3 regions of the Kitasatospora sp. NPDC087861 genome follow, and region 2 is predicted to be linked to each of the others. Evidence: riboswitches for the same ligand, from Rfam matches in the RefSeq annotation. Region 2 holds a riboswitch; each other region holds the start of a gene.
What was found. A riboswitch is a leader RNA that binds a small molecule or an ion and turns the genes downstream of it on or off. The one in region 2 is predicted to bind cyclic di-AMP.
Positions count from the first base shown of each region.

Region 1: it holds a riboswitch for cyclic di-AMP, as region 2 does, so the genes downstream of both, ACIOJE_RS21215 (NlpC/P60 family protein) here and ACIOJE_RS24570 (LysM peptidoglycan-binding domain-containing M23 family metallopeptidase) in region 2, are expected to answer to the same signal.
Region 3: it holds a riboswitch for cyclic di-AMP, as region 2 does, so the genes downstream of both, ACIOJE_RS23230 (M23 family metallopeptidase) here and ACIOJE_RS24570 (LysM peptidoglycan-binding domain-containing M23 family metallopeptidase) in region 2, are expected to answer to the same signal.

Region 1 is NZ_JBIUUS010000014.1:170,229-180,181, forward strand. Features, by position in the region: gene ACIOJE_RS21200 (glycosyltransferase 87 family protein) at 18-1,382, shown strand; gene ACIOJE_RS21205 (hypothetical protein) at 1,422-2,567, opposite strand; gene ACIOJE_RS21210 (NlpC/P60 family protein) at 2,621-3,667, opposite strand; gene ACIOJE_RS21215 (NlpC/P60 family protein) at 3,895-5,040, opposite strand; cyclic di-AMP (ydaO/yuaA leader) riboswitch at 5,051-5,203, opposite strand; gene ACIOJE_RS21220 (C40 family peptidase) at 5,538-6,572, opposite strand; gene ACIOJE_RS21225 (NYN domain-containing protein) at 6,773-8,089, opposite strand; gene ACIOJE_RS21230 (hypothetical protein) at 8,390-8,653, opposite strand; gene ACIOJE_RS21235 (rhomboid family intramembrane serine protease) at 8,855-9,637, shown strand; gene ACIOJE_RS21240 (Lrp/AsnC ligand binding domain-containing protein) at 9,680-9,953, shown strand, end outside.
Region 2 is NZ_JBIUUS010000018.1:32,402-42,354, reverse strand. Features, by position in the region: gene ACIOJE_RS24580 (DUF2470 domain-containing protein) at 91-810, shown strand; gene ACIOJE_RS24575 (APC family permease) at 839-2,380, opposite strand; gene ACIOJE_RS24570 (LysM peptidoglycan-binding domain-containing M23 family metallopeptidase) at 2,777-3,742, opposite strand; cyclic di-AMP (ydaO/yuaA leader) riboswitch at 3,745-3,926, opposite strand; gene ACIOJE_RS24565 (MFS transporter) at 4,239-5,771, shown strand; gene purB (adenylosuccinate lyase) at 5,803-7,242, opposite strand; gene ACIOJE_RS24555 (HelD family protein) at 7,352-9,481, shown strand; gene ACIOJE_RS24550 (MarR family winged helix-turn-helix transcriptional regulator) at 9,511-9,953, opposite strand, start outside.
Region 3 is NZ_JBIUUS010000016.1:180,873-190,825, forward strand. Features, by position in the region: gene ACIOJE_RS23215 (TetR-like C-terminal domain-containing protein) at 1-184, opposite strand, end outside; gene ACIOJE_RS23220 (alpha/beta fold hydrolase) at 229-1,056, opposite strand; gene ACIOJE_RS23225 (YiaA/YiaB family inner membrane protein) at 1,186-1,464, opposite strand; cyclic di-AMP (ydaO/yuaA leader) riboswitch at 1,722-1,880, shown strand; gene ACIOJE_RS23230 (M23 family metallopeptidase) at 1,893-2,726, shown strand; gene ACIOJE_RS23235 (hypothetical protein) at 2,837-3,709, opposite strand; gene ACIOJE_RS23240 (GNAT family protein) at 3,752-4,324, shown strand; gene ACIOJE_RS23245 (sensor domain-containing protein) at 4,557-5,297, shown strand; gene ACIOJE_RS23250 (hypothetical protein) at 5,397-6,149, shown strand; gene ACIOJE_RS23255 (GNAT family N-acetyltransferase) at 6,186-6,632, shown strand; gene ACIOJE_RS23260 (hypothetical protein) at 6,629-7,804, opposite strand; gene ACIOJE_RS23265 (cytochrome P450) at 8,172-9,377, shown strand; gene ACIOJE_RS23270 (type III polyketide synthase) at 9,709-9,953, shown strand, end outside.

The sequences.
Region 1 (9,953 bases), on a different contig from region 2:
ACCAACGAGGGAGCGCAGTGGAATTGGCCCCGGCCACCGAGTCCGGCTCGTCGCGCGGCCGCCTCGGCCGCCCGTTGGGGGCACTCGCCACGCTCGTCGCGACCTGGGTGGCCACCCGTACGGTCCTGGTGCTGCTGGTGACCGGTGTGCTGAAGGCACCCGGCGGGGACGTCACCGCCGACGTCTGGATGATCTACCACGCCTGGTACGGGGTGCTGCAGACCGGCACCTTCCCGTTCGACGACGTGACCTGGCAGTACCCGCCCGGCGCGGCCCTGGTGATCCTCCTGCCGGGCCTGCTGCCCTGGTCGTACCTGGTCTCGTTCTGGGTGATCTGCGGGATCGCCGACGCGGCCGCCGCCGCCCTGCTGATCCGCACCGGCCTGCGCCGGGGCCGGGCACTGACCGGTGCCTGGATGTGGGTGGTGGGCGTTCCCCTGCTCGGCCCGATGATCTACAACCGCTTCGACATCGTCGTCACCGTGGTCGCGCTGGCCGGCCTGCTGGCGCTGATCCGCCGCCCGGCGATCGGCGGGATGCTGCTGGGTCTGGGCGGCATCGTCAAGGTCTGGCCCCTGCTCGGCCTGATCGGCACCCCCTCCGGCCGCCGCACCCGCCGCTCCTGGACGCTGGCCGCGGCCACCGCCGTCTCGGTGGGCTTCCTGCTCGCGGCCGGCATGAACGGCGCCTTCGACTTCCTGGCCTTCCAGAAGGACCGCGGCATCGAGGTGGAGTCGCTCGGCGCACTGCCGCTGCACTACGCCCGGATCGCGGAGGCGTGGGACGGCAGGGTCACCATGAACTACGGCTCCCCCGAGATGCTCGGGCCGTGGGTCGGCGTGATCAGCAAGGTGATGATGGCCGGCACCCTGCTGGGCTTCGCCTGGCTGCTGCTCTGGCGTTTCACGGCCAAGCGCCGCAACGCGGCCACCATGTACGACGCGGCGCTGTGCGCGCTGCTCATCTTCATCGTGACCAGCCGGGTGATCAGCCCGCAGTACCTGGTGTGGCTGGTCGGCGTCGCGGCGGTCTGCCTGACCGTGCGCGGCACCAGCCAACGGCCGGTGGCCGGACTGATCCTGCTCGCCTGCCCGCTGACGCTGGTCGAGTTCCCGACGATGTTCACCCAGGTCCTGGCCAGCGAGCCCTGGGCGATCGCCGTGCTGAGCCTGCGCAACCTCCTGCTGCTGGCCGCCACCGTGCTCTCCTGTGTCCGGCTCTGGCGCTCCACCCGCGGCACGTCCCAGCTGCCGCCGACGGTGGTGCTGGCCGCGCCCGAGCCGGTGTCGCCCGCCTACCCGGTGCGCCCGGGCATCGCGTACGAGCAGGACCTGCTGGACGGCATCGACCGGCCCGGCCTCCCGGCCGAGCAGCGGCGCTAGGGACCGACCGGTCGCGCGGCGGGAACGGTCGGACGCTCCCTAACGCGCCAGCCCCGCGACCTCGTCCAGCCAGAGTCGGGTGAACTCGGCCAGGCCGAGCCCTAGTTCGGCCCGGAGCAGCCGGTCCAGCCGCTGCTCCCGGTCCTCCCCCGCCCCGTCTGCGGCGCCGACCGCCCGGTAGAGCACGGCCAGCCGCTCGGGCCCGTAGCGCCGGGCGACCAGCTCGCAGGCCAGCCAGGCCTGCTCGTAGGCCTGCGCGATGCCGTCGGCGCCCGCGGTGAAGGCCTGGTCCGCCGGCAGCGCGGCGGGCAGCCGGCCGGCCGCGACGTCCCGGGTCAGCTCGGGGGCGATCTGCTGCGGGCGGCGGCCGGAGCCCCGGTAGGCGGTCCAGTCGGCGACGCCCTCGGAGAGCCAGAGCGGCGTCCAGGCCCGGGTGTCGGCCCTGGTGGCGACATGGGTGGCCTCGTGGGTGACGACCACCTGCCGGCCGAAGTCGCTGAGCCGCCCGTACGCCTCGGGGTTGACCAGCACCCGGTCCGCGGGGGTGTGCCAGGGCGCGCCGGGGGCGGCCACGGTGACCGCCGCCATGCCCGTCCAGCCTGCCGGGTCGGCCTCCAGCAGTCGGGCGAACTGACCTTCGGTGGACGGCAGTTCGAGCAGCAGGCGGCCCGGCCAACCGGTGCCCCAGACCTCGCTCACGGCCGGCACCGCCCGGTCGGCCACCGCGGCCAGGGCGGTCGGGTCGGGCCCGTCGGCCAGGCCGAGCACCAGGCAGTGCGCGCCCGCCGCGGACCGGGCGGGGCCGAGGTCCCAGAGCGCCGGAGGACCGCTCGCGCTCTCCTCCCGCTCGACCCGCCAGCCGCCGTCGGCCCGGACCAGCTCGATCCGGCGCGGATACACCACGGGGTACTCGTCGTACCCGGCGACCCGGACCGCCAGGTCGGCGGCGGCGGTCAGCCGGTCCGGCCCGCCGGCCGCGCCGAGCACCAGGTTGCGGTAACCGGCCTCGACCACCGCGGGCCCGGGCCCGAACGGCAGCGCCCGGGACCGCGCGTCCAGCAGCGCGGCCACCTCGGCCCGCCGGTCCACCGCCCGCCCGGCCGGCGCCGCGGGGACGGCCGGCGGCAGCGACAGCTGGGCCAGCCCGCCGGCCGCGAGCAGCAGCGCACCGCGCCGGGACAGCACGCGGCGGTCCCCGCATATCGGCCGGGGGCCGTCGGGGTCGGACGGCGTCGGGCTCAGAGCCGGACCACCCCCGCGACCGGCATCGCGTTGACGCTCTCGTAGCGGACCTTGGCGCCCGGGTAGGGGGCGTGCACGATCACCCCGCCGCCGGCGTACATGCCGACGTGGTGCATGTCCCGGTAGAAGATCACCAGGTCTCCCGGCCGCGCTTCGGAGAGGCTGACCCGCTGACCGGCGTACGCCTGGGCCTGCGAGGTGCGCGGCAGGGTCACTCCGGCCTGCCGCCAGCTGTAGTACATCAGACCGGAGCAGTCGAAGGCGCGGGGCCCGGTGGATCCGTAGACGTAGGGCGAGCCGATCGTCCGCACCGCGGCGGCCAGCGCGGCCGCCCCGCGCTCGGAGGCGGGCGGCGCGGAGCCGAGGTCCAGCCGGTCGGTGCCGCGGGTGGCGCGCCACTCGGCGTCCCGGGCGTCCTGGACGGCCAGCCGGGTCCGCTCGGCGGCGCCCAGGCTGCTGAGCAGCCGCTGCGCCATGGCCAGCCGCTGCTGGATCTGCTGCCTGCTGTCGGCGAGCGAGCGGCGGGCCTGTTCCAGGTCGGCGAGCTTGCCGGAGGTCTCGGTGCGGCGCTGGTCGAGCCGGCGCTGGCGGGTGACCAGTTCGTGCAGGGTCTCCTGCTGCCGCTCGGCGGCCTGGCCGAGGGTGCGGGCCCGGTTCAGGTAGCCCTCCGGGTCGGTGGAGAGCATCAGCTGGACGGTCTGGGCCATACCGCCCCCGCGGTACTCGGCGCCGGCCACGGTGGCGAGGTCGCCGCGCAGCTGGTTGAGCTGGTCCTGGGCGGCGGCGACCTCGCCCTGCAGGATGGCGGTCTCACCCTGGAGGCGCTGCTGGGCGTCCTGCGCGGCGTTGTACTTCTCCGACGCCTGCTCGGCCTCGTCGTAGAGCTGCTCCACCTGCGCCTTGACGTCCTTGTGGGTGGGCGTGTCCGGCGTACCGGGGGCCGCCTGGGCGCTGCCGCCCGTCGTCACGCCGAGGGCGGTGGCGGCGGCCGCGGTCAGCACCAGCGCACGGGCGAGCAGTAGGGAACGGCGGTGCACGGGCATGGCGGCAGCGGCTCCAATCCTGCGGTGCGGCCCCGCCGCCGCACCGAAGGGGCGGCCCTCGAAGCGGGAGTCCGGTGGCAGACGTTAGCGAGTCCGGGCAACCGAGTCCAAACCCCTACCAACTCGAATATTTGACCAGTAATCGGACACCAGCCCGAGTCGCCGGAAAAGCCGCAGGCCCGGCCTTCCGTGGTGGAAGGCCGGGCCGGTCAGGACCTGAGCGGGGATCAGACCCGCACGATGGAGGTCAGCGGCATGTTGGAGACCGCCTCGTAGCGCACCGACGCGCCCGGCTTGGGGGCGTGCAGCACCTGGCCGTTGCCGGCGTAGATCCCCACGTGGTGGGCGTCGCCGAAGAAGATCAGCAGGTCGCCGGGCTGGGCCTGGGAGAGGTCCGTACCGATCCGGGTGCCGGCGTTGGCCTGCTCCTGCGAGGTGCGCGGCAGCGACACGTCGACCTGGTTGAACGCCCAGACCATCAGGCCGGAGCAGTCGAAGGAACTCGGACCGGTGCCGCCGCGGGCGTACGGGGTGCCGAGCTTGGAGGCGGCGATGGACAGCGCCGCGGCACCGCGCGAACTGCCTGCGGCCGGTTTGGGGGCCGTCGGCGCGGAGGTCTGCGGGGCACTCAGGTCGGTGCGGCTGGTGTCGCGGGAGGAGCGGTCGGCGCTCTGCTGGGCGGCGGCCTGCTGCTGAGCGGCCTTCGCGGCGGCGTCGGCCTTGGCCTTGGCGTCGGCGGCGGCCTTCTCCTCGGCCGCGCGCAGCGCCTGGCGCTCCTGCTCGGTCAGGGTGTTGAGGAGGTCCTGCGCGGCCTTGAGCTTGCCCTGGACCTCGTCCTTGGCGGCCTTCAGCTGCTGAGTGGTGCTCTCCATCTCGGCGAGCTTGCCCTGGGCCTCGGAGCGCACCTGGTCGAGCTTGCGCTGCTCCTCCTGGAGCTGCGTGAGCTGACCCTTCTGGGTGCTGCCGGCCTGGTTCAGGGTGTCGGCCTGGCTCAGGAAGTTGTCCGGGCTGGCGGAGAGCATCAGCTGGACGGTCTGGGATATGCCGCCGTTGCGGTACTGCTCGCCGGCGATCTCGGCCAGGCCGCCCTGCAGGTCGGTCACCTGCGCCTGCTGCCGCGCCACCTGGTCCTGCAGGCCGGCGACCTGCTTCTGCAGCTGCTGCTGCTTCTCCTGGGCGCCGTTGAGCTTCTCGGTCGCGACCTCGGCCTGCTCGTAGAGCTGGTCGACCTGCTCCTTGACCTGGTCCTTGGTCGGCTGCGGGTCCGCGTGGGCACCGGACTGCGCGGACATGGCGACCGCCGCGGCGGCGAAGCCGGTCAGGATCGACACCCGGGCGCGGCCGGCGGGCTTGGGACGACGATGGGACGCCACGAAGGCGGACTCCTTCTTCCTGCGCCGCCTACCGGGTGAGCTGACGGGTTCGGGCCGGAAGCATGCCCTACGACGCCTCACGGCCGTTCCACCGGCCGACCTGGCGCCGATTCACCCCGGAGGAACGTGGTTCCCCGGCTCCGCTCGACAGCGCCCCCGACTGCTGGGCTCCCCGTCGGGCAGGCACACGGCCCGCCCCGCTGCGTCGCGAACTCGACGGAAACCACCGCCGCCACCCCGGCTGGGCGATCGACAGTGCGGTGGTTCGAAGCACGACCCTAGTAACTGAACCGTGATCCGTTCAAATCCTTGTCAGAAAAAAGACGGAAGAAGACCAAAGTTCTTTGGTGAATATGACAGATGGTGATCACTGCCACACGCAAAGCTGATCGTCTTTCACGATGTGCTCGCCCGGCGGGCAAACCCGAACGCCACCCCCCGGTCGGAGGGTGGCGCGGATCACAGGCCCGGGCGGGGCCAACGGGCGTGTCGGGCCGTCAGACCCGGCGGATCGTGTTGATCGGCATCGCGTCGGCCTTCATCACCTTCACCACGTCGCCGGTGTGCGGCGCGTGCACCACCATGCCGTTGCCGATGTACATCGCGACGTGGTGCCGGTCGGGGCCGTAGATGACCAGGTCGCCCGGCTGGGCCTGGTCCAGCGTGACCCGGGTGCCGACGTTGCCCTGCTCCTGCGAGGTGCGCGGCAGCGAGATGCCGGCCTGGCCGTACGCCCAGACCATCAGGCCCGAGCAGTCGAAGGTGCTCGAGCCGGTGGCGCCCCACACGTACGGCGAGCCCTGCTTGCTCATCGCCTTGGCGACGGCCACGCCCGCGTAGCCACCGGCCTGCGGGAGGCTGCCGAGGTCGGTGCGCTCGCTGCCGCGCGAGGCCCGGTCGTCCTGCGTCTGCTGGGCGCGCAGCGCGGCGCGCTCCGAGGCGCTGAGCGAGTTCAGCAGGTCCTGCGCGGCCTTGAGCTTCTGGTTGACGTCCGACTTGGCCTGGTTCAGGTCCTTGGTGGTGGAGTCGAGCGAGGCCAGGACGGCGGCGGCCTCCGTCTTCTCCTGGTCCAGCCGGCGCTGCTGGTCCAGCAGACCCTTGAGCGCCTCGGTCTCGCTGGTGCTGGCCTGCTGGACGGTGGAGGCCTTCTCCAAGTAGCCGGACGGGTCGGAGGAGAGCATCAGCTGGACGGACGGGTCGATCCCGCCGGTGCGGTACTGCTCGCCCGCCACCCCGGCCAGGCCGGTCTGGAGCTGGGTCATCTGGTCCTGGCTGCGGGCCACCTGGTCCTGCAGCTGGTCGGCCTGCTTGCGGAGCTGGTCGGCCCGCTCCTTGGCGCCGTTGTACTTCTCCGCCGCCTGCTCCTGATCCTGCTGGAGCTGGTCGATCTGCGCCTTCACGTCGCTCTTGTTCGGCTGGGGCGCGGCATGCGCGGCGACCTGCGCGGAGAGTGCGACCGCAGTCGCAGCGGCGGCGGTGAGCACGGAGACCCGCGCGCGGCTCGGCTGCTTGGGACGGCGGTGGGAGGCCAAGGGAACTGCTCCTTCTTCCATCGGCCTCACCCGATCAGGTGAGAATCCGGAAAATAGGTTTGACGCCAGACCCTAGTGAAGATCTACGCGTTTTGCCACTCCCCCGAAGGCGTGAACTCCATTTCCCCCGCTGAATTCACGGGATGTGCACACCCTCGCAAACAGGGCGCTGACCAGGCATCATCCCGCCCGGACAGTGGTCAGGGCCGGGCCAGCCGGTTCAGCAGCAGAACGGAGGCCACGGGGCGCGCGCCCGCCTTCCGCACGCCCTCCGCGACCTCCCGGTCGGTGGATACCACCACCACCGGCCGGCCCTGCGGTTCGGCCCGCACCAGACGACGGATCAGCTCGTCCGCGGTCTCCCCGGTCCGACTGAACCGTACCCGCACACCGCGCGGTGGCGCCATGATCACCGGAACGTCCAGGTCCTGCCCGTCGAACACACAGGTGACCTCCGCCTGGGTGCGCTGGGCCAGCATCGCCAGCCCGCCCAGCAGCCGGATCCGCTGCTGCTCCAGCGGCAGCGCCGGATAGCCGGTCTTGGTCACGTTGTAGCCGTCCACCACCAGGTGCACCTGCGGGATCGCCAGCAGCTGGTCCAGCAGCGCCGGATCGTCGTCGGCCAGGCCGCGCCGGGCCACGTCGTGCGGCGAGGCCGACTCCGGCACCACCGCCTCCACCAGGTCCGCCGGGCGGATCTGCGAGACCGGCAGCGCCAGCTCCCGCTGCAGCCCCTGTGCCGACTGCAGCACGGTGTCCAGCAGCAGCCGCAGCCGCATGTCCTCGACGCTGCGCCCCTCGCGGGCCGACCGGCGGCCCTGCTCGGCGGCGGTCTCCAGCTCCCCGACCCGGTGCCGCAACCGCCGGGCCTCGGTCTCCGCGGCGCCGCGCTCGGCCGCCGCCTGCGCCTTCGCGGCCTCCAGCTCCCCGGCCACCCGCCGGGTCTCGGCCTGCGCCCGGCGGGTGTCGCTCTCCAGCGAGCGCACCTTCTTGCGCAGCGACTCGGCCTCCCGGCGGACGTCCTCGGACTCCGCGCGCTGCCGGTCCAGGTCCGCCCGCGCGGCGGCCCGCAGCTCGGCCAGCTCGGCCTGCAGCTTCTCCACCAGCCGGGCGGCCTCGGCGACCGCGCCCTCGGCACCGGCCCGCTCGGCCTCCTCCCCGGCCTCGGCGACCAGCCGGCTCCAACCGGCCGAGCGCACCAGGTAGGCGGCGGCCGCGACGTCCATCGGATCGGCGGCGCCCGGGACACTGCCCGACTCCAACGCCTTCACCAGGTCCGGCTGGCCCAGCCGCAGCCGCTCCGCTATCCGCACCCGGAAGGCCGGCTCCGACTCCAGCGCCGCGGCCAGCGCGGTGGCCGCGTACTTGGCCCGCCGGGCCGGGGTGAACTTGACGTACTGGCGCAGGCTCTGCGGCAGCTCGCCCTGCGGCAGTCCGCCGAGCGCGTCCGAGGCCAGGCCGACCACGCGCCGGCGCACGCCCTCGGGCAGCGGCCGGTCGAGCTTCTCGACGGCCAGCTCCGCCTCCGCCGACCCGTCGGTGCCACCGCGCTCGCCGGAGTCCGCCGCCCCGCCGGGGGCCGCGGACTCGGACGGGGCCGCGTCCGCGGCCGGCGCCTGCGCGTCCGCAGCGGGCTGAAGCCCCTGCGCTTCGGCGGGCTCCCTCGCTGCGTCCACCACGTCCTCGGCTCCGATCCTGGTCCTACGGGGCACGGCCCGCGGCCGCCGCCCCTGTCGTCACGTTCTGTGCGTCCTGTCTGTATTGTCCCAGTGCGGTGGCCGGGCGCGCCGCGCACCCGTCCACCGGACCGTCGGGCGTCAACCCTGCTCGGCGGGGGCCTCCGCGCCCTCGGCGCCCGGACGGGCCACCAGCTCGACCTGGTCCACGGCGTTGCACCAGCGGCAGCGCACCGACTCGACCGTCTCGCTCAGCACCTCGGTCTCCTCGACCTTGGACTCGCCGGCCAGGTCGAAGTGCAGGAACTCGGTGACCCGCGCGGTGCGGGTCAGGTCGAAGCGGGTGAGGTTTCCGCACGGGGTGCAGCGCCAGCGCGTCTCGGCAGTCAGGGCGGGGACGGTCATCGGGGGTCCTCTCGGGTGGTCCCTGGGTGGGCTAGGCGCTCCCCCCGGAGCCCCGGCGTCGGCGGCGGGAGGCGGGAATGCCCGCCCCAAGCCTATTGCCTGAGGCAACCATCCCGGCCACCGGTCAGGGGAACCGCAGGGCTAGTCCACCTGCCGTACAAGGCGGTGTCACACGCCCTGGCCGGAGGGATGCTTGGCCGCATGGCACTGACCGCCCCCGGGCACACCGACGCGCGGGGCGACCGCCCGGCCGTGCCCGCCCCGGTGGTCACCTACGCCCTGATCGCGGTCAACACCCTGGTGTTCCTGCTGGGCCCGGCCGCCGGGCTCAACCCGCTCTACGGCACCGGCCAGGCCCAGCTCTGCGCGGAGCAGCGGTACGAGCAGCGCTGGGGTGTCATCCCCGCCGAGGTACTGGCCGGACGGCCGCTGACCGCCGAGCAGCTGGCCGAGGCCCCGGAGCCGGCCCCGGGCTGCCCGGCCAGGCCCACCCCGGGCAAGCGCCCGGCGCTGTCCGTCCTCACCGGGCTCTTCCTGCACGCCGGCTGGCTGCACCTGCTGGGCAACCTGCTCTTCCTCTACGTCTTCGGCCCCACCGTCGAACAACGGCTGGGCCGGGCCCGGTACGCCCTCTTCTACCTGGCCGCCGGCAGCCTGGCCACGTACGGCTTCGCCCTCGCCGAGGCGCACTCCGCGGACTCCACCCGGGTGCTGATCGGCGCCTCCGGCGCGATCTCCGCCGTCCTCGGCGCCTACCTGCGCTTCCATCCGCGCTCCCGGGTGACCACGCTCGTCCCGCTGCTGCTGTTCCTGCCGCTGCGCTTCCCGGCCTGGCTGGTGCTCGGCCTCTGGTTCGCCCTGCAGTGGTGGTCGGTCCACTCGGCCGGGCCCGGGGTTGCCTATCTGGTCCACGTGATCGGCTTCTCGGCGGGCTTCCTCTACGCCTGCACGGTGGTCAGCCACCCCCCGCGACGACCCGGCTGACGCCCGATACGCTGGCGGCACCCCACGAAGGAGCCCGAAACAGTGATCACCGCCATCGTCCTGATCAAGACCAGTGTCGACCGCATCCCGGAGATCGCCGAGGCCATCGCGGCCATCGAGGGCGTCAGCGAGGTGTACTCGGTGACCGGTGGCTACGACCTGGTGGCGATGGTCCGGGTGCGCCGGCACGACGACCTGGCCGAGGTCATCCCGGGTCGGCTGAACAAGGTCCCGGGGGTGGCGCACACCGAGACCCAGATCGCCTTCCGCACCTACTCCCAGCACGACCTCGAGGCCGCCTTCGCCCTCGGCCTGG
Region 2 (9,953 bases):
ACAGCAACCCGACGACGGCCCCGACACGCCACTTGCCACACCCCTCGGCAGACATTAGGTTAGGCTCACCTAACCTAATGGAGGTCCATCATGAGCCCGTCCGCCCGCGACGCCGAGGTGCCCGAGCCCACCACCGCCGAACGGGTCCACAGCCTGCTCAGCGCGACCTCCTCGCTCACCGTCCGCGCCTGCGGCGAGCACCACGACCTGGAGAGCCCGGTCTCCGTCCACGACTCCCGACTGCGCCTGCGCGCCCCACTGGGCACCCCGCTCACCACCGCCGCCGCCGGCGCCACCGAGGGGCTCGCGGTCGTCCTGGACGTCACCGACATCGCCCCCGTCGCCGTCCGCGACCGGGTCCGCGCCCGCCTCACACTGGCCGGCCGGCTGCACCTGGCCCACCTCGCCGACGACGGCCTGAGCGTCCACCTGCGCGTGGACGTCGCCCACGCCGTCCTCGCCACCCCGTACGGCACCGGCGCGCTCACCGCCGACGACCTCGCCCTCGCCACGCCCGACCCGCTGGCCCGCTACGAGGCCGCCATGCTCACCCACCTCGCCGACGACCACGCCGACGCCCTCGCCGTCCTCACCCGCCTGCTCGACCCGGACCTGCTCGCCCAGCACCCGGACGTCCGCCCGCTCGCCCTGGACCGCCACGGCCTGGTGCTGCGCCTGGACCACCCGCACGGCCACCGCGACGTCCGCCTGGTCTTCCCCGAACCGGCCGCCGACACCGAGGACTTCGGCCACCGGATGCACCAGCTGCTGACCGCCACCCAGCACGGCCTGCCCGCCCACCGGATCTGAACCAGCAGACCGACATTCTGACGTACCGTCAATTCCGCTCGACGGCGGCCTCCTCCAGGATCACCCGCCCCATCCGCGCGTACCGCTCGGGGCTGCGCCGACGCATGGTGAGCGCCAGCACGATCCCGCCCACGAAGGCCCCGATCACCAGGTACGGGATCAGCCGGAACAGCAGCGTCCCGGCGGCCGCCCCGGCCGCGGTGTCCTTGTTGAGCACGAGCAGCGCCACCACCCCGGCCATCGCCACCCCGCCCAGCAGCGGTGCCACCAGCGTGCGGAACCAGTGCTTGGTCTCCGGGTGCCTGCCCTGCACGTGGAAGTACCCCACCACGGCGAAGGAGCAGAGCGTCTGCACGATCAGGATCGCCATCGTGCCGAGCAGCGCGAGCAGCGTGTACAGGTGCGCGTACGGATCCATCCCCGCCACCAGGAACGCCGCCACCAGCGCGCCCGCGATCCCCGACTGCACCACCGAGGCGACGTGCGGCGAGCCGTACCTCGGGTGGGTGCGGCCGAGCGCCGGGAGCAGGAACCCCTCCCGCCCGATCGCGTACAGGTAGCGGGCCGCACACTGGTGGAAGGCCATCGCGCAGGCGAACGAACCGGTGACGACCAGCCATTGGAACACCTTCACCGCCCAGGCCCCGAGGTACGCGCCCAGCGGGTCGAGGAACAGGCTGTTCCCGTCCTTGCCCGGCACCGCGCCGCTCGCCACGTCGATCGCGTGCCGAACCCCGTTGCCGGACACGATCATCCAGGACACGAACACGTAGAACAGCCCGACCCCGACCACCGAGACCAGGGTCGCCCGCGGCACCACCCGCTTCGGGTCCCGGGACTCCTCGCCGTACATCGCGGTCGACTCGAAGCCCACCCAGGAGCAGAACGCGAAGAACAGGCCGAGGCCCGCCGCCGCAGCGCCCGAACCCCCCACCCCCGTCAGCGCGTTCAGCGGGTTCACCGCCTCGCCGACGATGCCGTCCGGCCCGCCGCCGCCCACCAGCACGGCCAGCGCGACCGCGCCCAGCACCCCGATCTCCAGCACCAGCGCGACCCCGAGCAGCCCCGCCGTCAGATGCAGGTCGAACCAGGCCATCACCCCGATCACCACCAGCCCGAACAGCGCGTACCAGCCCCACCCCAGGTCCACCCCGAGCTGCGAACGGACCAGTCCGCGCAGCGAGTAGGCGAAGAAGCCGATGACCGAGGCCTCGAACACGATGTACGCGAGCACCGCGAGCAGCCCCGAGGCCATCCCGGCGACCCGGCCGAGCCCGTGCGAGATGTACCCGTAGAACGCCCCGGCCGCGGTGATGTGCCGGGCCATCGCCACGTACCCGACCGAGAACACCGTGAGCACCACGGTCGCCAGGACGTACGCGGCGGGCGCGCCGACGCCGTTGCCCTGCCCGACGACGATCGGCAGGTTGCCGGTCATCGCGGTGATCGGGGCGGCGGTGGCGATCGCCATGAACACCACGCCCACCAGGCCGACCGAGTCCGCCTTCAGCCGGTCGACCCCGCCTCCCCCGGTCTGCCCGTCGACCGTTTCCCCGCTCCGGACGGCCATCCGTCCTCCTCCGCGCGCCATGGCTCCACCGCCCGCCGAACCGCCGGGCGCCGACTGCCCGACAGCATCGGGGCGCGGCGAGAGGCCTCGCAAGAACAGATCGTCGGACCGGTCGCGGGCAGGTTGACGCCCTGTTCGGTTCCACTCACCCGCGCTCGAACGAGCCTGCCCGGAAAGGGCGTCGGCCGAAAAAGGCGTTGATCGGAAAGGGCGTCGGCCGGAAAAGGCGCTGGCCGGCCCGGCACACGAGAGAGGTCTCGTGTGCCGGGCCGGCCTGGGCGTGTCCCGCGCCCATGTCCGCTGCCGCGGCGATCACCCGGTCGAGCGGTCACCCGACATGACCATCCCGGGAGGTCGTTCCGCCCGTAGCAGCGGTGGCTTCTCAAGCGGTACGGGTCAGAGCGCGACGCCGTGGGCCCGCAGGTAGGTGACCGGGTTGATGTCCGAGCCGTACTCCGAGCCGTTGCGGATCTCGAAGTGCAGGTGCGGGCCGGTCACGTTGCCGGTCGCGCCGGAGAGGCCGATCTGCTGGCCCACGGTGACGGTCTGACCGATCTTCACACCGATCGAGGAGAGGTGCGCGTACTCGGCGTAGTGGCCGTCGGAGAGCTTGATCTCGACCTCGTTGCCGTAGGCGCCGCCGTTGCCGGCCTTCACCACGACACCGTTGGCGACGGCGCGCAGCGGGGTGCCGGTGGAGGCGACGAAGTCCTGGCCGGTGTGGTGGCCGGAGGCCCACATCGAGCCGGCCACGCCGTAGGCGGTGCCCAGCTTCGGGTTGGCCAACGGCGCGACGAAGCCGGACGTGGCGGCGACCGGGGTGGCGGTGACCGCGGCGACCGGCGCGGCGGTCTGCACCTGGGTCTGGAGCTGGGCGGACGGCTTCGCGGCCTCGGTCCGGACCTCCAGCTGGGCCTTCGGCTTGGCGGCGGTGTCCGAGGCGGCCGGAGCGGCCGGCTTGGCCGGGGCGGTCGCAGCGGCGTCCGAGGACGGCGCGGCAGCGGCGGCCTGGCCGGCGATCGCGAGCTGCTGGCCCGGGAAGATCAGGTTCGGGTTGCCACCGACGACCGTGCGGTTGTGCGCGTACAGCGCCTCCCAGCCACCGTCGACGTGCTTGGCGTCGGCGATCTTCGACAGGGTGTCGCCGCTGACGACGCGGTAGCTCGCCTGCGCGGGGGCCTGGGTGGCGGGAGCGGCACTGGTCGAGGTGGTGCTCTGCGCGACCGGGGCGGCCGGGACGGTGTAGGCCTGGGCGCTCATCGCGGTGACGAGCGGGAGGGCGAAGGAGGCACCGGTGACGGCGGTGGCGATGCCGATGCGGGCGGCGCGGGGCAGGGCGATACGACGAGCCTGAGCAGGCATGGGATTTTCCTCTCCGACGCCTGCGAGGTGAGCTGTCGGGTTCGGGCTGGAGTTGCCCGGCCGCATGCGCGGCTTCACCCCTAGCCGGCCCTGGATCCGGTCACGCGAGAGCGTGCCGTTCCGGTCCGGCGACTTACCTGTGGGTCCCCCGCTCCTGCCGTACAGAGTTCAGTTCGAACCACCGGACAGCGGCAGGACTCGGCGTTCCGCCCGGAGGATCCGTCCGGGCTGGCCGGGCGGTCGCTGAACTAAAACCCATCCATTCGAGTGAAGCAATGTCGATCACTTGAACCGGCAACCACTGCGCGGACCACGGTGACCCTCCGCATGATCCGCCGCACTGTACGTGCACAATCCATTCACCCGGCGCCACTGATCCACGACGCTGCGCCCATCCCGCCAGCACAGCGCACCCGGCCGCTCACGCACCGCCCACCATCAACACACCCCCCGGTGACCCTTGTCACGTACACCCCACTGGGCGCAGGATCAGGCCGTGACCACCTCTGAGGCCGGCAACCTGCGTCTGGGCACCGCGCAGGGCCGCTGGGTACTTCTGGCGACGGTGCTCGGCTCCAGCATGGCGCTGCTCGACAGCACCGTGGTGAACGTCGCGCTGCCCCGGATCGGCGCCGATCTCGGCGCCACGCTCGCCTCCCTGCAGTGGACGCTGAACGCGTACCTGCTCACCCTGGCCGGGCTGATCCTGCTCGGCGGCGCGCTCGGGGACCGGTACGGCCGGCGCCGGGTGTTCCTGATCGGCGTGGTCTGGTTCGCCGCCGCCTCCGCGGCCTGCGCCGCCGCCCCGGACATCCAGGTTCTGATCGCCGCCCGCGCCGTCCAGGGCATCGGCGGGGCGCTGCTCACCCCCGGTTCGCTCGCCATGCTGCAGGCCGTCTTCCACCCGGACGACCGCTCGGCGGCGGTGGGTCTGTGGTCGGGCCTCGGCGGGGTGGCGGCCGCGGTCGGCCCCTTCGTCGGCGGCTGGCTGGTGGACGGCCCGGGCTGGCGGTGGATCTTCCTGCTGAACCTGCCGCTCGCGGCCGCCGTGGTCGCGGTCACCTCCCGCTTCGTCCCCGAGAGCCGGGACGAGAGCGCCGTCGGCCGCTTCGACGTCCCCGGCGCGCTGCTCGCCGCGCTCTCCCTCGGGGCGATCACCTACGCGCTCACCGCTGCCGGGGAGGGCCTGTCCCCCGCCGTCTGGATCAGCGGCGCCCTCGGCCTGCTGTTCGGCGCGGCCTTCCTCACGGTCGAGCGCCGCACCGCCGAGCCGATGCTGCCGCTCGGCCTCTTCTCCTCCCGGCTGTTCACCGCCGTGAACCTGGTCACCCTGTGCGTCTACGCGGCGTTCAGCGGGGTGTTCTTCCTGCTGGTGGTGCAGCTGCAGATCGTCGCGGGCTTCTCCCCGCTGGTCTCCGGCCTCGCGCTGATCCCGATCACCGTGCTGATGCTGACGCTGTCGGCGCGCGCCGGGCGGCTCGGCAAGCGGATCGGCCCCCGGATCCCGCTCACCGTCGGCCCGCTGCTGTGCGCCGCCGGGGTGCTGCTGATGCTGCGCACCGGCCCCCACTCCTCCTACTGGGCGGACGTGCTGCCCGCCGTCGCGGTGATGGGCTGCGGGATGGTGCTGCTGGTCGCGCCGCTGACCGCCACCGTGCTGGCCGCCGTCGAGGTCCGGCACGCGGGCATCGCCAGCGGCGTCAACAACGCCGCCGCCCGCGCGGCCGGGCTGCTCGCGGTCGCCGCCCTGCCCGCGTTCGCCGGGCTGAGCGGCGACGCCTACCGGGTGCCGTCCGCGGTGGACTCCGCCTTCCACACCGCGATGCTGATCTGCGCCGGGCTGCTGGTCACCGGCGGGCTGACCGCCTTCGCCACCGTCCGCGGCAACGTCCTCGCGCCGGCGGACCACCCCGTAGCCGAGCCGGACTGCGAGTGGTCCTGCGGCACCACCCCGCCGCTCGACCCGGGCCATGTGCGCACGGAAGAGGGCCCCACCACCGGATCGGCGGCAGGGCCCTCGGCCGGCTGAGGCACCGGCTGGAGTGCTGGCTGAAAGACCGTCAGAGAATGTCGCCCGGCGCGTACTTGGCGGCCTCCGGGTAGGCGGCCGCGACGGCCTCCACCTGGCGGACCACCTCGGCGACCTGGGCACCGGCCGCGCCGGTGAAGGACAGCCGGTCGGCCAGCAGCGCGTCCAGCGCGGCCCGGTCCAGCGGGATCCGCTCGTCGGCGGCCAGCCGGTCCAGCAGCTCGTTCTCCCGGGCGCCCGCACGCATCGCCAGGGCGGAGGCGACGGCGTGCTCCTTGATGACCTCGTGCCCGGTCTCCCGGCCGACGCCCGCGCGCACCGCGCCCATCAGCACCTTGGTGGTGGCGAGGAACGGCAGGTAACGGTCCAGCTCGGCCTCGACCACGGCGGGGAAGGCCCCGAACTCGTCGAGGACGGTCAGGAAGGTCTCCAGCAGGCCGTCGAAGGCGAAGAAGGCGTCCGGCAGCGCGACCCGGCGCACCACCGAGCAGGAGACGTCGCCCTCGTTCCACTGGTCGCCGGCCAGCTCGCCGGTCATCGAGGCGTAACCGCGCAGGATGACGGCCAGGCCGTTGACGCGCTCGCAGGAGCGGGTGTTCATCTTGTGCGGCATCGCCGAGGAGCCGACCTGGCCCTCCTTGAAGCCCTCCGTGACCAGCTCGTGGCCGGCCATCAGGCGGATGGTCTTGGCCAGGCTGGACGGCGCGGCGGCCAGCTGGACGAGGGCGGTGAGCACCTCGAAGTCCAGCGAGCGCGGGTAGACCTGGCCGACGCTGGTCAGCACGTTCTCGAAGCCGAGGTGCCCGGCGACCCGGCGCTCCAGCTCGGCGAGCTTGTCGGTGTCGCCGCCGAGCAGGTCCAGCATGTCCTGGGCGGTGCCGACCGGGCCCTTGATCCCGCGCAGCGGGTAGCGGGCGATCAGCTCCTCCAGGCGGCGGAAGGCGACCAGCAGCTCGTCGGCGATCGACGCGAAGCGCTTGCCCAGGGTGGTGGCCTGCGCGGCCACGTTGTGCGAGCGGCCGGCCATGACCAGCTCGGAGTGCTGGGCGGCCAGGCTGGCCAGCCGGACCAGCACGGCCACCGTACGGTCGCGCACGTGCTCCAGCGACTGACGGATCTGCAGCTGCTCGACGTTCTCGGTCAGATCCCGGGAGGTCATGCCCTTGTGGATCTGCTCGTGGCCGGCGAGTTCGCTGAACTCCTCGATCCGGGCCTTCACGTCGTGGCGGGTGACTCGCTCACGGGCGGCGATCGAGCCGAGGTCGACCTGGTCGATCACCCGCTCGTAGTCGGCGACGGCGTTCGCCGGCACCTCGACACCGAGGTCCTGCTGGGCCTTCAGGACGGCGAGCCACAGGTGGCGCTCAAGGACCACCTTGTGCTCGGGGGACCACAGCTGGGCCAGGGTCGCCGAGGCGTACCGGGAGGCCAGGACATTGGGGATCTGGGACTTCGCGCTCACGCTTCGCAAGCCTAACAGCCGAGGTCAGCCGGAACGTCGGCGCATCGGGTAGGCTGGGTCAATTGAGCGACCGTCAGGTGACGCTCGACAAACTTCTCACCGCGAGGATACCACACCGATGCATGGACTTCCAGCGGAACCGCCCCTCGCCGCGGCGCTGCGCGCCGAACAGGCCCACCTCACCCGGCTCTACGCCCGGTTGGACAGCACCCGCGCGGAGGCCCGCCGCACCCGCGACGGCGCCCTCGACGGGGCCGGCGCCGGCGGCACCCACCAGGCCCGGCTGGAACGCGAGGTGCGCGCCCGCGAGGCCACCCGCCGCGCCGCCCGGCTCGACGCCGTCGAACGCGGCCTCTGCTTCGGCCGCCTCGACCAGCGCGACGGCACCGTCCAGTACATCGGCCGCACCGGCCTGAGCGACGACGCGTACGAGCCGCTCCTCCTCGACTGGCGCGCCCCCGCCGCCCGGCCGTTCTACACCGCCACCCCCGCCCGCCCCGGCCCCGTCGTGCGCCGCCGCCACCTGCACACCCGTGGCCGCACCCTCACCGGCCTGGACGACGAGGCGCTCGACCTCGACCGGCTCGACGAGTCCGGCCGCCGCACCCTGGTCGGCGAGGCCGCCCTGCTCGCCGCCCTCGCCCGCGAGCGGACCGGCCGGATGGGCACCGCGGTCGCCACCATCCAGGCCGAGCAGGACCGGGTGATCCGCGCCCCGCTGCCCGGCGCCCTGGTCGTCCAGGGCGGCCCCGGCACCGGCAAGACCGTCGCCGCCCTGCACCGCGCCGCCTACCTGCTGTTCACCCACCGCGCCGCGCTGGAGCGCCGCGGCGTCCTGGTCCTCGGCCCCCACCCCGGCTTCCTGCGCTACATCGACGAGGTGCTGCCCGCCCTCGGCGAGACCGAAGTGGTGCTGCGCACCGTCGGCGAGCTCTTCCCGGGCGTCACCGCGACCCGCAGCGACACCGCCGCCACCACCGTCGCCAAGGGCGGCCGCTGGATGGCCGGGGTGCTGCGCCGGGCCGTCGCGGCCCACCAGTCGGCCCCCGCCGGCGGCCTCGACCTCGGCGAGGGCCTGCGGTTGTCCGCCCGCGCCTGCGCCGAGGCCCGGGACGCCGCCCGCGGCCTGCGCCTGCCGCACAACCGGGCCCGCGCGTACTACCTGCGCACCCTGCTCGACGCGCTCGCCGTCGCCCAGGCGCTCGCGCTCGGCCGCCCGTACGACGACGAGGAGGCGCACTACGCCCCGCGCGAGCTGTGGGCCCGCGAGGACGTCCGCGCCGCGCTCGACCCGCTCTGGCCTCGACTCACCCCGGAGCAGCTGGTGGAACGGCTGCTCACCGACCCGGGCCTGCTCGCCTCGGCGGCGCCCGACCACCACGACACGCTGCTCCGCCCGCCCGGCGGCCCCTGGACGGTCGAGGACGTCCCGCTGCTCGACGAGGCCGCCGAACTGCTCGGCGACACCCGGCCCGCCGACCGCCCCGAGGACGACCCCGACGAAGCCGAACTCTCCTTCGCCCAGGGTGTGTTGACCATCACCGGCCAGACCGGCGACGCCCTGCTCGACCCGGCCCTGCTGGCCGGGCGTTTCCACCACGACGGTCCCCACCGCTCGACGGCCGAACGCGCCGCCGCCGACCGCACCTGGGCGTACGGCCACGTCGTCGTGGACGAGGCGCAGGAACTCTCCGCGATGGCCTGGCGCACCGTCCTGCGGCGCGTCCCGACCCGTTCGCTCACCGTCGTCGGCGACCTCGCCCAGACCGGCTCGCCCGCCGGCGCCCGCAGCTGGGCCGAGATGCTCGACCCGCACCTGCCCGGCCGCTGGCGCGAGACCCGCCTGACCGTCAACTACCGTACGCCGGAACCGATCATGGCACTCGCCGCCGCCGTCCTGCGCACCGCCGCACCCGACCGGCAGCCGCCCGAGTCGGTCCGCCCGGGCGCCGAGCGTCCGTCCGCCGTCCATGTCCCGGACGCCGGGTTCGCCGCCGCCCTCGCCGAACTGCCCGCCCCCGCCGGCACCTTGGGCGTGATCGCGCCGGACGACCTGGCGGGCGACCTCGGCGCGCTCACCGTCTCGGCGTGCAAGGGCCTGGAGTTCGACGCCGTCGTGGTGGTCGAGCCGGCCGCCATCCAGGCGCAGTCCGCGCGGGACCTCTACGTCGCGCTCACCCGCGCCACCCGCACGCTCACCCTGCTCCACCACCGCCCACTGCCACCGGCGATCGCCGAGGTGCTCTGACCCCGGCCGACCGGGCGTGGCGCGGCGCGCTACTGGGCGGTGCCCGCCCGGCCGGCCAGCACCGGCAGCACCTGCGCACAGATCGAGTGCAGGGCGATCCGCTGCTCGTCGGTCATCGCCTCGAAGGCCTGGTGGGTACGGGCCATCTCGCCGCGGATGCGGTTCAGGATCTCCCGGCCCTCGTCGGTGATCACCACGATCTTCACCCGGCGGTCACCGGCCGCCGCCTCCCGGTGGGCGAGGCGCAGCGACTCCAGCCGGTCCACGATCCCGGTGACGTTCGAGGCGTCGCAGCCCAGCCGTCCGGCCAGCGCCCGCATCGGCACCGGCTCCTGCACCGCGCCCAGCGCCTTGGCCTGGGAGGAGGAGAGCCCGTGCCGGGCGGCGGCCGCCGCGAAGTCCTGGAAATACGCGGCGCCGACGGCGGCCAACGCCTCCATCAACTCGGCGTTGGTCGGTACGGTCGTCGTCG
Region 3 (9,953 bases), on a different contig from region 2:
CCCGGACGGCGATCAGCCGCCGCAGTTCGGCGAGGCCGCCGCTGACGTGCTTGTACAGCGACGGGGTGGCGACCCCGGCCCGGGCGGCGACGGCGGCCAGGGTGAGGGCGTCGAGGCCCTGCTCGTCGATGAGGGCGAGGGCGTGGCCGACGACCTGGTCGGGGGTCAGTCCTACTCGGGGCATGGGTGCGGTCTCTCCGGTGGAAGGGGCGGCGGGGCCGGGTCGGCTCAGGCGAGTTCGGCGAGGAAGGGCAGCAGGGCGTCGGCCGTGGCCTGCGGGTTGTCGGCCATCGGGTAGTGCCCGGACCCCTCGATCATCACCTTCCGGGCGCCCAGCGCCGAGGCCTGCCGGTCGGCGACGACCTCCGGCTTGGGGAAGTCGGGGTCCTTGCTGCCCATGACGACGAGCGCCGGGCAGCGGACGGCCTCGGTCCAGCCGACCGGTGCGGAGTCGCCGGCGACCTGCCCGCGGGTGGCGGTCTTGCGGCCGGGGGTGCGCAGCGCGGCGACGAGTCCGTCGACGTACGCGTCGAAGTCGGCGGGCTTGGCGCCGGGGAAGGCGAGCTTGCGGTGGTACAGGCCCCAGAAGGCGGGCCAGTGGACGAGCGCGGCGCCCATGGCACGGACGACGCCGCGCATCAGGGCGTTCGGCGGCGGGTTCTCGATGAAGGCGTCCAGCAGGGTGATGCCGGCGACGCGGGCGGGGGCGTCCCCGGCGACCTTGACGACCGTCGCGCCGGTGTAGGAGTTGCCGACCAGGACGGCGCGCTCGATGCCGAGGTGGTCGAGCAGGGCGAGGACGTCGGCGGCGATGGCGGTGGGGGAGTAGTCGTCCCAGACGATCGAGGATTCGCCGAAGCCGCGCAGGTCCATGGTGACGACCCGGTGGCCGGCGGCGGTCAGCAGGGGGCGGAGGTGCCGGTACGCGGCGCGGGTGTCGAGCATCCCGGGGAGCAGGACGACGGGGGTGCCCTCGCCGTGCCGGGTGTCGTCGTAGGCGATCCGGCCGCCGTGGACGTCGAGGTACTGGGTGCTGGGGGCGCTGGTGGCGTTCATGGTGGGCCTCCTGGGACCGCCGGTGCGGGTCATCGGCCGTTCTGCCGATAGCCATAAAGCTAAGGCTAATAGCCTTAGCCGTCAAGCTCTCGGCAGGCAGTCGGAGTGCCGACCCTCGGAGTCCGCCCCTCAGGCCCCCTCGACCTTGAACGGGTCGTGTTCGCTGAGCAGCTTCTCCAGCCGGGCCTGGTCCACCCGGGTGACGATCTCGTTCGTCTCCTGCCGGTCGCGGATCACCTTGGCCAGCGTGAAGGAGGAGGTGACGGTGTAGAGGAGGCCGATGCCGAGGAAGGCCCGGGTCCAGCCGCCGACCGGCAGGTAGGCGATTCCGACGGCGAGGGCGCTGCCGGACAGCGCGAAGGACAGTACGGCCTGGAGGTGGTACGCGGCCGTCGTGCGTGACTGCATCGGTGCGTTCATGGCGCCAGAATGCGGCGGCGCGGCCGGGCCGCACATGAGTAGGAGTACTCAGGTGGGGGGTCGTTCGTTGACGTCCGATCATGTTAGGTGGCGTCAATGGTGGTCAAGGGTCGCAAAACGCCCATCGTGTCCCAGATTGCCCCGCCCGTCTCCGGTCGTCCCGAGCGAACGGCTTGGAATCAGGGCCTCCTAGGATTAACGTTTGATAACGCAGCGCGGTCGTCAACGCCGTACCCAGACGGCACCGTGCGCCGTCGCCTAATCCCGCCGGCCGGCCTCCGGGCAGGTCAGGGAGCCGGGGAACCACGTTCCTTGGGGTGAATCGGCAGGGCTCCGGCCCGGCCGTAGGAGACCTTCCTGCTCCGAACCCGTCAGCTAACCCGGTAGGCGCGAAGGAAGGAAAGGAGCGCGCCTCCGTGGCGTCGACGCACACCCCGGCACACCCGGCCGGCCCCGCAGCCGGTACCCAGCTCCTCGACCACCCCGGCTCGGACAGCCCCGAGCACTCCGGCCCGGACGTCGAGACCAACCGGCACCGGATGCCGCGTCAGACCCGTGGGGCCTCCCCGCTGCTCGGCGTCACTGCCGTCGCCGCGACCCTGGGCGCCACCGGCTTCGCCTCCGCCACCCCGGCTGCCGCCCCCGCCATCGAGGCCCCGGACGAGACCCCGGTCGCGCTCTCCGCCGACCCCGGCCTCGCGCTCGCCGCCCGCATCCAGCAGCAGGCCGACAGCCAGCGCACCGCCGCCGAGGAGGGCGCCCGCGTGCAGGCCGCGAAGGAGGCGGAGGCCAAGGCCGCCGCCAAGGAGGCCGAGGCCAAGCGGGCCGCCGACGAGGCCGAGCGGGCCAAGGCCGCCGCCCTCACCCTGCCGGTGCGCGACTACAACCTCTCCGCCCACTACGGCCAGAGCGCCCGCTACTGGGCCCACCTGCACACCGGCCTGGACTTCGCCGCCGACACCGGCACCCCCGTCTACGCGGTCGGCCAGGGCACCATCACCTCGGCCGGCTGGTCCGGCTCGTACGGCTACCGGATCGTCGAGACGCTGCCCGACGGCACCGAAATCTGGTACTGCCACCTCTCCTCGATCATCAAGGGCTCCGGCAAGGTCGGCTCCGGCCAGCAGATCGGCAAGGTCGGTGCGACCGGCAACGTGACCGGCCCGCACCTGCACCTGGAGGTCCGCCCCGGCGGCGGCGCCCCGGTCGACCCGGAGACCTGGCTCCAGCAGCGCGGCCTCAACCCCTGACGCACCCGCGAAGCCCCGGCCGCACACCGCGCGGCCGGGGCTCCGTCACATCACGCCCGGACGCGCCGGGCTCAGACACGCCGCGCCCGCACACGTCACTCCTGCACACGTCACTCCTGCGCCAGCCCCGCCAGATACGTGTCGATCTCCTCCTGCCCCGGCTCCGGTGCGAGGTCCGGGAACTCCGTCACCAGCAGCCGCGGCAGCCCGGGCGCCGTCCACTCCCCGTACAGGTCGAGCGCCGCCTCCGCCGCCGCGTCCTCGAACTCCCCGAAGTCCCCGGCGAGTTCGTCCGGCATCGGCCGGCCCAGCGCGGTCAGCTCGGCCAGGTTGCGGTAGCTGCGCCGCATCAGGCCCTGCTCCAGCAGCCGGCGCGCGCCATCGGTGGCCATGCCGACCGACAGCACCCGGGCCGGGCCCCAGCCCTGCTCGTCCACCTCGTCCAACCAGCCGGCCTGCCCCAGCGCGGCGAACGCGGCCAGCCGCTCGTCCTGCGTCAGCTCCCGGAATCCGGCCAGCCAGGCCCGGACCTCGGCCTCGTCCGCGACGTCCACCCCGTGCGCGTGCAGCAGCAGCGCGTACAGCCGGGGCCAGGTCACCAGGTCGGCGCGGCGCAGCAGCCCGGCCGCGACCTCGCCCTGCCACTCGGCCTCGGCGTGCAGCCGCTCCTGGCGCTTGGCGTTGAGGCGCTTGGCCGCCCGCTGGTGGTCGACCACCAGCCGCACGGCGGCGCCGTACGCCAGCGGGTCCGCCTCCGGCTCGGGTTGGACGTACAGGTAGAGCCGCTCGTACAGCAGGTGTTCCACCGCGGTCGAGGTCAGTTCGGGCCAGCCGTCGTGCATCCTGCCCTCGCCCAGCTCCAGCAGGGCCAGCACCGCGCGCAGCGGCGCCTCGGCCACCGGGGCGCGGTCCTGCGCCGCCGCCCAGGCGAGCAGGTCGGCGGCCCTGGTGCGCGGGGCGAGTCGCAGGTCTTCGTCGTTCATAGCTCGAACGGTAGCCGCTGGCCGGGGGTAGGGTCGGCTGCCATGGTCCCCGTCCGACTCACCGGCCCCCGCCTGGCCATCCGCGAGTACCACCACACCCCCGGTGACGTGGACGCGCTGTACGCGCTGTTCGGTGACCCGGAGGTCACCCGGTACCTCCCCTTCGATCCGCGCGACCGCGAGACCTGCGCCGACCAGATCGAGCTCTACCTGGAGGAGGCGATGGCGCCGGAGCGGGACACCTACCGGCTCGCCGTCACCCGGCGCGCCGACGCCGAGGACCCGGCGGACGCCGCGCCGATCGCCCACGCTTCCCTCACTCTCGGCGGGTACCGCTCCGCCCACCTCGGCTACGTGCTGGACCGCGAGGTCTGGGGCCGCGGCTACGCGGGCGAGATCGCCGGGCTGCTCTGCGACCTCGCCTTCGGCCCCCTCGGGCTGCACCGGCTGGCCGCCCGGGTCGACGTGGACAACGCGGCCTCCGCCAAGGTGCTCACCCGGCTCGGGTTCCAGTGGGAGGGGCGGGTCCGGCACGACCTGTGCAAGGGCGGCGTCTGGTCCGACTCCCACCTGTACTCGCTGCTCGCCGACGAGTGGCCGGGCGCGGACGGCTGACGACCCGCGGGGACGGCCGCCCGGCTCTCCCTGCCCGGCCCTCCCCGACCACCCTCCCCGACGACCGTCCCCGACCACCCGCGCAGACCGCCCGCCCCGCCCGAGGCGGACCCGAGACCGGCCCGGGGGTTAACCCCACCCCTGATCCGCCAGGCCTCCGGATCCTCCCCGGCTCGCCGTCCGGCCAGACTGGGAGCATCAGCCACCGAGAACGAGGGACCGAGGCCGGGACATGATCAGCAGCCGAAGCACGCTGGACCGCGAGTGGGACGTCCTCGGCGGTTACGGCGACGACCAGCGCTCCACCCGGGCCCACCGGACCGAGCAGCCGCCGGCCGTCTGGTGGGCGCCGTTCTCCGCCCACTACTACCGCGAGATCGGCTACACGCTCACCGGTCTGCCGGTGGCGATCGTCGGCTTCGCCCTCGCGACCACCCTGTTCTGCGTGGGGATCGGCACCTTCGTCACCGTCCTCGGCGTGCCCGTGCTGGCCGCCCTGACCTCCGCCGCCCGCGGCATGGGCCGGCTGGAGCGCGCCCGGGCCCGCGGCATGCTGGCGCTGGACGTGCCCGGCCCGGCGCCGGTGCGCCAGGTCCGCCAGGGCGCCTGGGGGGCGATCACCGCGCGCCTGGCGGACGCGGCCGGGTGGAAGGCCGTGCTGTACCAGGTGGTGATGCTCCCGTGGGCGATCTTCAGCTTCGCCCTGTCGCTGGTGTTCCTGGTGCTCGGCTGGGCGATGGCGCTGTATCCGCTCTACCACTGGGTGTTCCCGACCTTCACCACCTGGCGCGGGTACCGGCTCTTCGACTTCTACGACAGCGACCACGTCCGGCACCTCTACTACGTCGAGGGGGCCTGGCAGATCGCCGCGTTCTCACTGACCGGGATCCTGCTCGTGCTCTTCACCGCGCAGCTGGTCCGGGGCCTGACCAACGTGAACCGGGCCGCCGCCCGTGGCCTGCTCGGCCGCTGAACCCGCTGAACCCGCTGAACCCGAAGGCCCCACCGGCCCCACCCGCGCCCCGGACGTACTCCGGATGCGGGCGGGGCCGGCCCGTGTTCGGATGGCCGGGTGTCCGCCGTACACACCCCCGCCGACCCGAGCGCCGTGGGCCGGGACATCCTGGTCACCTCCCGTCCGCTGGACGAGTACTGCGCCCTGTTCGACCTCACCCGGTCCCAACTCGCCACGCTGCCAGGGCCGTTGCTGGACTGTCCGGGCGGCGCGGCCGGCCTGGCCGCCGAGGCGCGTCAACTCGGCTGCCGGGTCATAGCCGCCGACCCGGCGTACGCGCTCCCCGTGCCCGAGGTCGCGGCCCACGCGCTGGCCGCCCGGGCGTCGATGGCCGCCGCGCTGGTCGCCCGCCCGCACCTGTACCCGGCGCCGCGCCCCTGCCGGTCGGACCGCTACCTGCGCAGCTGGGACCGCGCCCGCCGGCTGTTCGCCGCCGACTCGGCCGCGCACCCCCAGCAGTACGTGGCCGCTGCGCTGCCCCGACTGCCGTTCGCGGACGGCGCCTTCGCGCTCACCCTGAGCGGCTACCTGATCTTCGCCTACCCCGAAGTGTTCGGCCCCGAGAGGCAGTTGGAAGCCCTGCTGGAACTGGTCCGGGTCACCTCCCCGGACGGCGAGGTCCGCGTCCAACCGCTGCACGACGGTCGTGGCCGCCGCTGCTGCCACCTCGACCCACTGCGGTACGCGCTCGGCGAGCACTGTGTCGCCAGCGAGATCCGCCGCTTCCCCCGCCCCGAGGACGGCCGCACCCGCCGCGTCCTGGTCCTGCGGGCAGCCGACCGCCGACGTCGGGACACCCTCGGAATGTAATGGCTGCTAGGTCACTTCACCACTATACTCGAACGCGTGATCGAAACGACTGTCAGGCGCGCCCGAGCGGCCGACGCCGACCGGCTCACCGAGCTGATCCAGGACTCCGCCACCTACCGCGGTGACTACGCGGCGATGATCGACGGCTACCGGGTCACCCCCGAGTACATCGCCCGGCACGAGGTGTCCCTGGCCTCGGACCCGGCCACCGACCACCTGCTCGGCTTCTACGCCCTGATCCGCGAACCGGCCGAACTCGACTTGATGTTCGTCGCCGACCCGGCCCAGGGGCGAGGCGTCGGGCAGCAGCTGATCGCGCACATGCTGGAGCGCGCCCGCGAGGCCGGCATCACCGCCGTCAAGGTGGTCTCCCACCCGCCCGCCGAGCGCTTCTACCTGCGGATGGGCGCCGAGCGCGTCGGCACCTCCCCCGCCCGGGGCCGGATCACCTGGGACCGGCCCGAACTGCGCTTCACCGTCTAGCCGTTCTCCACCGGAGGCGCCGCCGAAGACGTCTCCACCAGGGGCGTCTCCGCCGAAGGAGCCGCCACCGGGGGCGTCTGCGCGGTGGCCGTCCCCGCAGGGTCCGGCGCCGTCGACTGCACCGGAACGAAGGCCGTCGCCTCCAGCCGGGACAGTATCTTCTCCGCCAGCCAGCTGCGGTCCGACCCGTACGGGATCCCCTCCGGCAGCATCAACTGCCTGGCCACCGCGTCCCGCAGCCGCTGCGCCTCGGCGCCGGGCAGCCGGGAGAGCAGGCCCCGGGCGGCCAGCAGCGCGTGGTACTGCTCGAAGCCGGAGCGCGGCCGCTCGATCGCGTCCAGCACGCTCGGCAGGTCGGCCAGCGACGGGTCGCCCTGCATCAGCGCGAGCGCCTGGATCCGCCGGCCCTCGGAGCCGTCCGCGTACAGTGCCCGCACCTGGTCGGCGTTCAGCGCCGAGCGGCGCGCGGTCGAGCGGACCTCGGCCACCACACCGTCCGGCCCGGACGACGCCGAGGACGCGGGCGGCAGCTGCGCGGCCAGCGCGCCCGGCTGCTCCGCGCTGCCGCCGAGCAGCCCGAGGTGCTGCATCGCCCGGACCCGCAGGTCGTCGGCGCCCACCTTGTCGCCCCGCCGGTCGCGGTCCTGCCCGGCGAGGAAGAGGTCCAGCGCCTGGTCGGCGTCGTTCAGCACCTGCGGCAGCGCGAGCCGGGTCACCAGCCAGCCGGCCAGGAAGCCGAAGACCAGGAAGTACAGCACCAGCGCCGCCGCGAACGGCACCGCGGAGCCCTCCCCGCCGAGCGCGGGCGCCAGCGCCGTACCGAGCTGGTGCAGCCGCTCGCCGAGCGAGCCCAGCTGGGTCAGCCCGACGCCCAGCAGCACCTTGGTCAGCCAGTCCGACACCTGCTCCAGGTTGGTGTTCGGCGCGTACGAGCCCTGCGGCTCCTCGGCACCACCGCGCACCCGGGGCACCCCGAACAGGAAGCCGAGCGCGCCGCCGAGCACCGCCGCGGCCCCGGCCACCACCAGCCCGCCGCCGAGCGCCTGCCAGGCCTGCTCCTGGCCGAGCGAGAACAGCAGCAGCCCGAGCAGCCCCGTTCCGGCCAGCACCCCGGCCGCAGCCCACTGCGCCGTCCGCTGCGCCGCCGTGCCGCCCCGCCGCGCCTTCGCCATCGCCTACCCCCTGTGCCCGCACCGCTCCGCTCCGGAACCCGCGCCGACTCTAGCGCCGCGCTCCCACCACGGGAACGGCTCGGGGCGGGCCCGGGTACGACGCGGAAGGCGACGAAACCGGCGGAGAACGCGGCGGGAGAACGCGGACCGCCCGCGGGCCGCTCCTCCGGGTCGGCCCTGCCCCGACCCGACCGGCCGACCCGACCGGCCCCGCGCCGATGGGCGCACGCCTGTCGCCGGCACTGATCAGCACGGATGAATTACCGGTGGTCCAGGACCGCCTCCGGTATGCGCGGCCGACCGATCGGGTACCGCTGCCTCGTCCGTCTGCCAATCCGGCCCGCACAGCCCAGACCCGGAGGTCCACATGTCCACCGGCTCCAGCGCACGGAACTGCCCATTCGACTTCGCCGAGGCCCTCGAGTTCGACCCGACGCTCCGGCAGCTCATGAACGAAGCACCGGTCAGCCGCATCCGCCTCCCCTACGGCGAGGGGGAGGCCTGGCTCGTCACGGGGTACGACGACGTGCGCACCGTGACCACCGACCGGCGTTTCAGCCGCCACGCCATCGTCGGCCGGGACTTCCCGCGCATGACTCCCGAGCCGATCGTCCAGGCCGAGGCGATCAACGTCATGGACCCGCCTGCCAGCAGCCGCCTGCGCAGCCTGGTGTCCAAGGGCTTCACGCCCGACCGCATCGAGCGGATGAGGGACCGTACCCAGCACGTGGTGAACGAGCTGCTGGACCGCATGCGGGACCAGGGGCCCCAGGCCGACGTCATGGAGCACCTGGCCCACCCGCTCCCGCTGATCACGATCTGCGAGGTCCTGGAGATCCCCGAGGCCGATCGCGCACAGCTGCGCGCCCACGCCCGGACGATGATGGACGTCAGTCTGGACAACAAGCCGGACGCGGTGCAGGCCAAGGCCGACCTGCGGGCGTACTTCGCCCAGCTGACGGCCGAGCGGCGCAGGAACCCCGGCGAGGACCTGATCAGCGCACTGGCCACGGCCCGTGACGGCGACCAGGTGCTCGACGAGAAGGAACTGACCGTGATGGCCATGGTCCTCCTGATCACCGGCCAGGACACCACGACCTACCAGCTCGGCAACCTCTCGTACACCATCCTCACGCGGCCCGACGTGCTGGCCGTACTGCGCGAGCAGCCCGAGAGCCTCCCTCAGGTGATCCAGGAGATGCTCCGCTTCATTCCCTTCCGCAAGGGCGTCGGCATCCCCCGGGTGGCCCTTGAGGACGTGGAGTTGAGCGGGGTGACGATCCCGGCGGGGGACATCGTGCACGTCTCCTACCTGACCGCCAACCGGGACGGCGACAAGTTCGACCGGCCCGACGAGCTGGACCTGGCGCGGACCAGCCCGTCCCACATGACCTTCGGCTGGGGTGCGCACCACTGCCTCGGCGCGCCGCTCGCCATCACCGAGCTCGAAGTCGCCCTCGGGACGCTGCTGGAGCGTTTCCCCGGGATCGCACTGACGAAGCCCGCCGAGGAAGTGCAGTGGAACACCACGTCGATCTGGCGCTATCCGCTCGCGCTGCCGGTCACCTGGTGACGGTGTTCCGCACGAGCGGATGACCAGGCTGCTGGTCGAGATGCCGGTCGGCCCGCACACCCCGGGGTGTGCGGGCCGACGTGCGCGATCGACCCGCCTCCCGTAGATTGAGTTGGCGTGGCTCAAACCGGCTCGTGGCCGGTGCCACTGCCCGCACGGCGAGCATCCGATCCTCAAACTGCCGGCCCGTCTGATCCCCCGGTGAGTCCCATCCGGTGCCCCCCCGTCGCGCCACCTCCGCGCGTCCGGCCGGCAGCGGCTGCCGCCGAGTGGTGAATTCCCCGCCCCTTCCGGGTCGTCCTGGGAACACCGCCCGTCAGGAGGAACCCCCATGGCAGTTCTGTGCAAACCGGCGATAGCCGTACCCGAGCACGTCATCACCAACGAGGAGACCCTCGACCTGGCTCGAATGCTTCACCACAACCATCCGCAGATCGACCTGGCATTACGTCTGATCAAGAACACCGGGGTGCAGAAGCGACATCTGATCCAACCCATCGAGGCGGTGCTGGAACACCCCGGGCTGGACGCCCGCAGTGCCGTCTACGAGGCGGAGTCCAAGGCCCGCGTTCCGGC